2 regions of the Gordonia sihwensis genome follow, and region 1 is predicted to be linked to the other one. Evidence: riboswitches for the same ligand, from Rfam matches in the RefSeq annotation. Region 1 holds a riboswitch; the other holds the start of a gene.
What was found. Region 1 has a riboswitch for cyclic di-AMP ahead of P5P27_RS11435 (C40 family peptidase). Riboswitches for the same ligand answer to the same signal wherever they lie in the genome.

Region 1 (3,388 bases):
GCCTGCGAGCTGGGCCTCGCTGGTCCGCGGAATCGAACGTCCGGCCTGCTTATAGGCCCACAGCATCAGGCCGGAGCAATCGAACTGGTTCGGCCCGGTGGCGCCCCAGACGTACGGATCACCGGTACGCGAGATCGCGGCCTGGACGGCCACGAGTTCCGGAGAGGTCCCCTTCGGCACGGCCCGGGGGTCGAAGTTGTACTTCGGCCCGCGCAGCGCGGCGAGCTGCTTGCCGGTCATCGACTGGTAGATGGCGCGGATCTGAACGGCTTCGATCTGCAGATTCGCCTGCTTGGCCTGCAGTTCACCGCGCTGCTTCTCCGAGGCGGCAATGGCCTGGGTCGCGGCTGCGGCGGTCTTCTCGGCCTCCGATTTGGCGGCCTTGGCCTCGCGTGCGGTCTTCACCACCGACCGCAGGTCGGCCGCCGACTGGCGGGACATCACTTCCAGACCCGACATGTTGTCGAGGAGATTCTGGGGCGAATCGCTCACCAGCATCGCATAGAGGCGGTTGATGCGAGCGCCGCGGTAGCTGACGCGCGCGAGGGCGTCCACCTTCTTCTGGGCCGCGTCCATCTGGCCCTGCATCGCGGTGAGCTGATGGGCCGCCTTGTCGGCCTTGCGTCGTTCGACGGCGACGATGCGGCGCTGCTTGTCGTACTCGACCTGCGCGGCGTTCATCGCCTCGGAGGTCTTCTCGGCGTTCACCGAGAGCGAGCGGTACTTCGAGAGCAGTTGGTCGGGGGTGCGCGCCGGGTCGGCTGACACGGGGGCCCCGACCATGATCGTCGACGCGGACACGGCTGCCAGCCCGAAGGCGGCCGCCCGTCTGAGCGTCCGGGACGTTCGACTCTTCAACACCACTCGCACTCGATCCTTCATACCCGTGAGGGCGGGCCGGCGCACTTCACGCCGTCCCGCCCTTCACCGAAGTTCAAACGGCAGTCGCTGCTCAGTAGCGGCGAATACCCGTCAGGTTCCACGCGTTCACCTTGTCGCGCTTCACCGGAACGCCCTCGGTGGACGAGTGGACGAAGATTCCATTGCCGGCGTAGATGCCTGCGTGGCCGCCGCCGTTGAAGATCAGGATGTCGCCGGGCTGGGCCTGTGCCAGCGATGCGACGGGAGTGCCGCCGCCGAGCTGACCGTAGCTGTCACGCGGGATGATCTTCCCGGCCTGCTTGTAGGCCCACGAGGTCAGACCCGAGCAGTCGAAGGCGTTGGGGCCGGCCGCACCGTAGACGTACGGCGCGCCGATCTTGGACTCCGCGTAGCGCAGCGCCTTCTTGGCGCGCACCTGCTGCGGGGTGCCGATGTCCAGGCTCGGGGCCTGCGGGGCCTTCGGCACCAGGTTCTGCGGCAGTCCCGGAACGTCGAAGGTGCCGACGTTCGGAACGGTCACCGGAGTGGCATGTGCGGGAGCTGCGGCGAACGCCAGCGATCCGCCGATGGCGATCGAGCCGGCGAGCACTGCGGACTTGGCGGCCTTACGGCCGGCACTGGTCTGCTCCAAACTATGTTTGCCCACGAAAACACGTACTCCTTGTTGTTCTCCCTTATCGCCGACCGGGTTAGCTGTCGGGTTCGGGCCGGAAGAGATGGACCCTACGCAGGCAGAAAGAAGCCCGAAGCTTCAATCCTTGTGCGATTCACCCCAATCCGCACGCACGATTCACATCGGTCGCACGGAGGAAGTGGTTCCCCGGTTCGCCCCCGTTGGTGAGGGCGATTAGGCGATGACCCACCGGGCACCCGGACTGCTCCGGGACATCCCTGACTGGAAGGTCTCGGAAAGATTACGAAACCCTGACAGCGATGTCCACTGGCCCGCCGTAGGCGTGCCGTCCACTACCGGCTCACACGGCGCGGAGGCCACCCGGCCACGACTCCCGGAAAGTGTCATCACCTGCGACGACACCCCGTTTGGCCGCACCCGCGACCTCAGGGGAGATCAATTCTGTGTCAGCGAACACATCGATCGCGTCGGCGAGTTCGGCACCGGCGGGGTCAGGGTTCTCCATGACCCCATAACCGCTGGTGGGCGGACCGAAGAAGACCTGCATCATGCAGTCGCCGCAGGCTCGCGCTCGCATCGGACACCGCGCACAGTCAATTTTCATGTGATCTGCCTCTCATCATCTCGGTGGAGACGGCGAAACCGGGCAATCACGTTGTCCGCGACCCGAAGACGTCTCGTCGCCGTCGACCTCGGGTGGAGACTACGACGCCCCTACGACATCTCCGTCCGTCGAAGCGCGTCGGGCCGGGGCTGTCAGAGCCCCGCCGTACGGTTCGGCCATGACCGTCGAACAGCTGTCGTTCGCCGACCTTCCCGAGGCCGACGAGTTCACCTCCGCTCCATTGCGGGAGACCACCTTCGTGGTGGTCGACCTCGAGACCACGGGCGGCAGTCCGGAGAACGACCGCATCACCGAGATCGGTGCGGTCAAGATCCGCGGAGGCGAAGTGCTCGGCGAGTTCGCGACGCTGGTCGACCCCGGGCGCGCGATCCCGCCGCAGATCGTCGCCCTCACCGGAATCACCACCGCCATGCTCTACGACGCGCCAGCCGTCGAGGCGGTGCTGCCGTCCTTCGTCGAGTTCGCCCGCGGGTGCGTCCTGGTGGCGCACAACGCCCGCTTCGACATGGGGTTCCTGCGGAGGAGCGCTGCCCGAGCGGGCCTGCCGTGGCCGTTCTCCGCGTCCCTGTGCACTGTGGTGATGGCCCGACGGATTCTGAGCAGGCAGGAGGCGCCGAGCGTCAAACTCTTCGCGCTGGCCGATCTGTTCGACGTCTCGGTCCGGCCGACCCACCGTGCGCTGGACGACGCCCGTGCCACGGTCGACGTCTTCCATCGACTTCTGGAGCGCGTCGGCGACCAGGGGGTGCGAACGGTGGGCGATCTGACCACGTATCTGCCCCGGGCGACGCCGGCGATGCGCGCCAAACGCACGATGGCGTCCGGGCTCCCCCATCGGCCCGGCGTCTACCTCTTCCGCGGTCCGTCGGAGGAGGTCCTATATATAGGTACCGCCGTCGACCTCCACCGTCGCGTCTCCGGGTACTTCAACGGAAGCGACACCCGCACCCGGATCGCCGAGATGGTCTCACTCGCGACCCGCGTCGATCACGTCGAGTGCGCTCATGCGCTGGAGGCCGGGGTCGCCGAACTGCGACTCCTCGGAGTCCACAAGCCGTCCTACAATCGCCGCTCCCGCAATCCGCAGCGGGGCTGGTGGATCACCCTGACCGCCGAGCGCTTCCCGCGCCTCAAGGTGTCGCGCACGCCGGGGACCGAATCGCTCGGGCCGGTGACGAGCCGGGCGGTCGCGCTGGAGGTGGCGGACGTCCTCTCCGGGGCGGCGGGGCTGCGGACGTGCGGCGCCG
Region 2 (3,388 bases), 1.9 Mb from region 1:
GGCGGTGGTCTTGGCGAGGCGCCGGAGTTCGCGGATGCCCAGGCCGCCGGACCGCAGCAGGGCCGCCGGTGCGGTGCCGAGCGCCTCGATCAGATCGCCGGAGTGACGGAGCAGTTCGAGCGCCTCGCCCGCCCCCGCGGCGTCGACGGCCTTCGCGTCGAACCGCCCGGGGCCGTCCGCACCGGTGAGTGGCGGTTCCCGCAGGACCGCGGTCTCGAGCGGCGGCTGACCGCGAAGCAGTTGTCCCACCTGGGGCGGAAGCTCCACGGTCTGCTCATCGATCCGTGCGAGCAGACCGAGTGAGATGAGGGTGGGCACCGGCGCGCTCGGATCGGCATCCGGTGCGGCGTCGCGACTGCGCCCGAGAGACGACCCCTGGGCGAGTGTGGTGAGCAGTTCCCTGGGCCGCTCGGCGGCCGATTCGATGCGCTCGCGGATCTGCGCGGGAGTCGACTCCGCGATGGGGCCGAGCAGATTGTGAGCCCGCCACGGCAGGGCGGCGGGCAGATGCGCCCCGGCGATCCAGTCGGTGTGCCTGCCGCGCCGGCGGGGGCCGGTGCCCCACAGCAGTGCACGGGTGACCATCTGGTCGAGACGCGCGTCGACGTCGCCGCGCCGCGCCCGCCGACCGAGACGGGCGACGATCGCGTCCCGGCTCACCGGCCCGAGGAGTTCCTTGCGTTCGCCGATCGCACTGGACGCGTCGAGAAAGGCCTCGATCACCGCGACCGCCAGAAGGTCGAGCCCTTCGCCCGCCAGGGAGATCGACGCCGCCGACAGCGCGCGCTGGGCGAGGACACCGGTGCCGCGGGGCGGGGGAGAAGCGAGGTCGGGCCGGGCGATCAGCAACTCGACGAGCGCATCGTCGGACCGCTCGGCGAGATCGTCGGCCAACCCGCGCAGCGGCAGGTCGGGACTCATTCGGACAACTGTACCGCCGGTTCAGCGGGCATGGCACAATGAGGCCGTGGCTAAGAAGAGTGGATACGTGGACAACGGTTGGCCGACGGATATCGGTGAGCAGCACGCGGTGACGGAGTTCACCTCTCACCTGGCGGGTGCGCTCTCGCCGTTCGGCGATTACTACGAGCTGCCGCAGCCCGTCGACAGCCTGCCGTACATCCAGTCGAAGACCGTCGTCAACCGCTGACCTGACCTGAGCTCTGCCGAGACCGGCCGGACCGTGTGGTCCGGCCGGTTTTCGTGCGCCATGTGTCACGTCGGTGCGGGGGCGGTCGCGAAATGCGAGAAGACCCCCGCCGAAGCGGAGGTCTTCTCGGATGAACTTCTCGGGTGATCAGGGGAGGTTGATCAGGCCCTTGTTCTGGTTGTACAGCTTCAGCTGGTCCGGGGTGAGCTGGTAGCCGGAGTCCTTGGCGGCCTTCCAGGCGCTGCGCACCTCGGGGCTCACCTTGGAGTCGTTGACGACCTTGTCGATCTGCTGCTTGGCCTCTTCGGTGTTCTTGGCGTCGGCAGACTTGGCCAGGCCGGTCTTCGGGGCGTCCTGCTGCTTCGGTGCGAGCGGGTTGGCCGGCTTGGGGGTGGCCGGGGCGCTGCGCTGGGTGGGGCCCGAGAGGGGACCGCCGCAGGTGGGCCATGCGCCCTTGCCCTGGGTGGCGAGAACGCGCTCGCCGACGGCGATCTGCTGCTCGCGGGTGGCCTGGTCGGCGCTCGGTGCGTACTGGGTGCCGCCGTGGGCCGCCCAGGTGCTCGGGCTGAACTGCAGGCCGCCCTGGTAGCCGTTTCCGGTGTTGATGGCCCAGTTGCCGCCGGACTCGCACTGTGCGACCTGATCCCACTCGGAATCGGTCGCTGCCGAGGCGTGACCGCCGCCCATCAGGGCCGCGCCGCCGCCGATGATGGCCGACGTGAGGGCGATCTTCGCGAAAGTCTTGGTATTGGTCGTCTGCTTCGAGTGACGTCCGGACATATGTCTTCGTTTCCTCTCTCCACGCGCCTACGAGGTGAGCTGTCGGGTTCGGGCTGAGAGGTGCCCGGTCCGGCTCGCGTCACTGGGTGCGACGTCTGCCGGGCTTAACCCCAAGGCCGACCACCGAGGTGATCGACCGCTTCCCGGAGGATTGTGGGTCCCCCGTCCTCGCTCCTGAAACTGCATCAGCGGGTGTCCTGCCGGCGGAGCGAGGTTGGGCGCGACCGGCGGAACGGGCGTTCGGGTGGTCGCCTGGGTGGCGGCCGTTATGAACACTACGTCGTCGGGCCCGCGAGAACATCTGATGCGAAGAGGTGCTCTGAGGTGGCGTGAAGCGGCCGATCGGGCGTCGTGGCACGTCCGTGCTGCTCACGGCACTGATACCCGTCTCGTATCCCGTTTGTTATCGGGTTGTTATGTGACAAAGGTCACATCCTGTTTGAGAGTTCCGACACGCCGGTATGTCAGGATTGCGCGCGTCGAGCTTCGAGTGCGCGGAAGCTGCTGGCGTGGAAGACAAGTGGTTCGACGTTCGGGTCGCAGCGCAGGGCGTCGATGGTCAGAAGCACCACGAGGTGGTCGCCCGCGGGGATCTCTGAGAACACCGTGCATGCCAGGTGGGCGGCGGCGCCGGGGATGAAGACCGCGCCCGAGTCGTCGGCGATGGGGCGTACCCCGGTGAACCGGTCCTCCGGCGGCCCCGCGAGCCTGCGGCAGACGTCGCCCTGGTGCGCGGCGAAGACACTCACGCCGACGGTGCCGCCCCTCAGTGCGGGCCAGGTGGTGGAGCCGTTGCGGACGCACACCGACACCAGCGGCGGATCGAGCGAGACGGTGGTGAAGGCGCTGGCGGACATCCCGATCGGGTCGCCCCCGGGATCGTCGCCTGTGCGACACACGGCCACCACGCCGGACGGGAAGCAACTGAAAGCTCGTTTGAGTTCGGTCTCGTCGCTGACGGGCCGCAGCGGCCGGTCCGGGTCGATGCGGTTCACCGGCTGCGCCGGCCGGACAGCAGGGCGAACACGATCCCGAGCAGCAATCCCAGCGGTGCGCCCATGGCCAGAACGTAGACGGTCGTGACGACGGCCGTCCCGGTGTCCCGGACCGCCGGGAACAGCAGGGCGATGCTCGCGATCATCCCGATGCCGAACATGACGACGGCGACCCCGAGCAGGCGTGAGGACTTCTGGGTCTGCATGGCGTCAACGGTAGCCCGAACGCTAGAATCTGTTGCAGCGCGCCTCCGCTCGGACTGCCATCGGGCCAAGGCGCTTTTGTCTGTGGCAGACCAGATCAGTTGTGAAGGTGAGCACTGTGCCGACCGGCCGGGTGAAGTGGTACGACTCCGCGAAGGGCTTCGGGTTCCTGTCGCAGACCGACGGCGAGGATGTGTACGTCCGGGCCAACGCGCTGCCCTCGGACGTCTCGGAGCTGAAGGTCGGACAGAAGGTGGAG

Region 2: another riboswitch for cyclic di-AMP. It lies ahead of P5P27_RS02715 (transglycosylase family protein); the one in region 1 lies ahead of P5P27_RS11435 (C40 family peptidase).

The regions. Positions count from the first base shown of each region.
Region 1 covers NZ_CP121248.1:2,387,793-2,391,180, forward strand. The annotation lists gene P5P27_RS11430 (C40 family peptidase) at 1-864, opposite strand, end outside; gene P5P27_RS11435 (C40 family peptidase) at 953-1,528, opposite strand; cyclic di-AMP (ydaO/yuaA leader) riboswitch at 1,547-1,746, opposite strand; gene P5P27_RS11440 (hypothetical protein) at 1,857-2,093, opposite strand; gene P5P27_RS11445 (DEDD exonuclease domain-containing protein) at 2,299-3,388, shown strand, end outside.
Region 2 covers NZ_CP121248.1:536,008-539,395, forward strand. The annotation lists gene P5P27_RS02705 (helicase-associated domain-containing protein) at 1-921, opposite strand, end outside; gene P5P27_RS02710 (hypothetical protein) at 968-1,150, shown strand; gene P5P27_RS02715 (transglycosylase family protein) at 1,298-1,930, opposite strand; cyclic di-AMP (ydaO/yuaA leader) riboswitch at 1,939-2,131, opposite strand; gene P5P27_RS02720 (flavin reductase family protein) at 2,395-2,925, opposite strand; gene P5P27_RS02725 (hypothetical protein) at 2,922-3,131, opposite strand; gene P5P27_RS02730 (cold-shock protein) at 3,248-3,388, shown strand, end outside.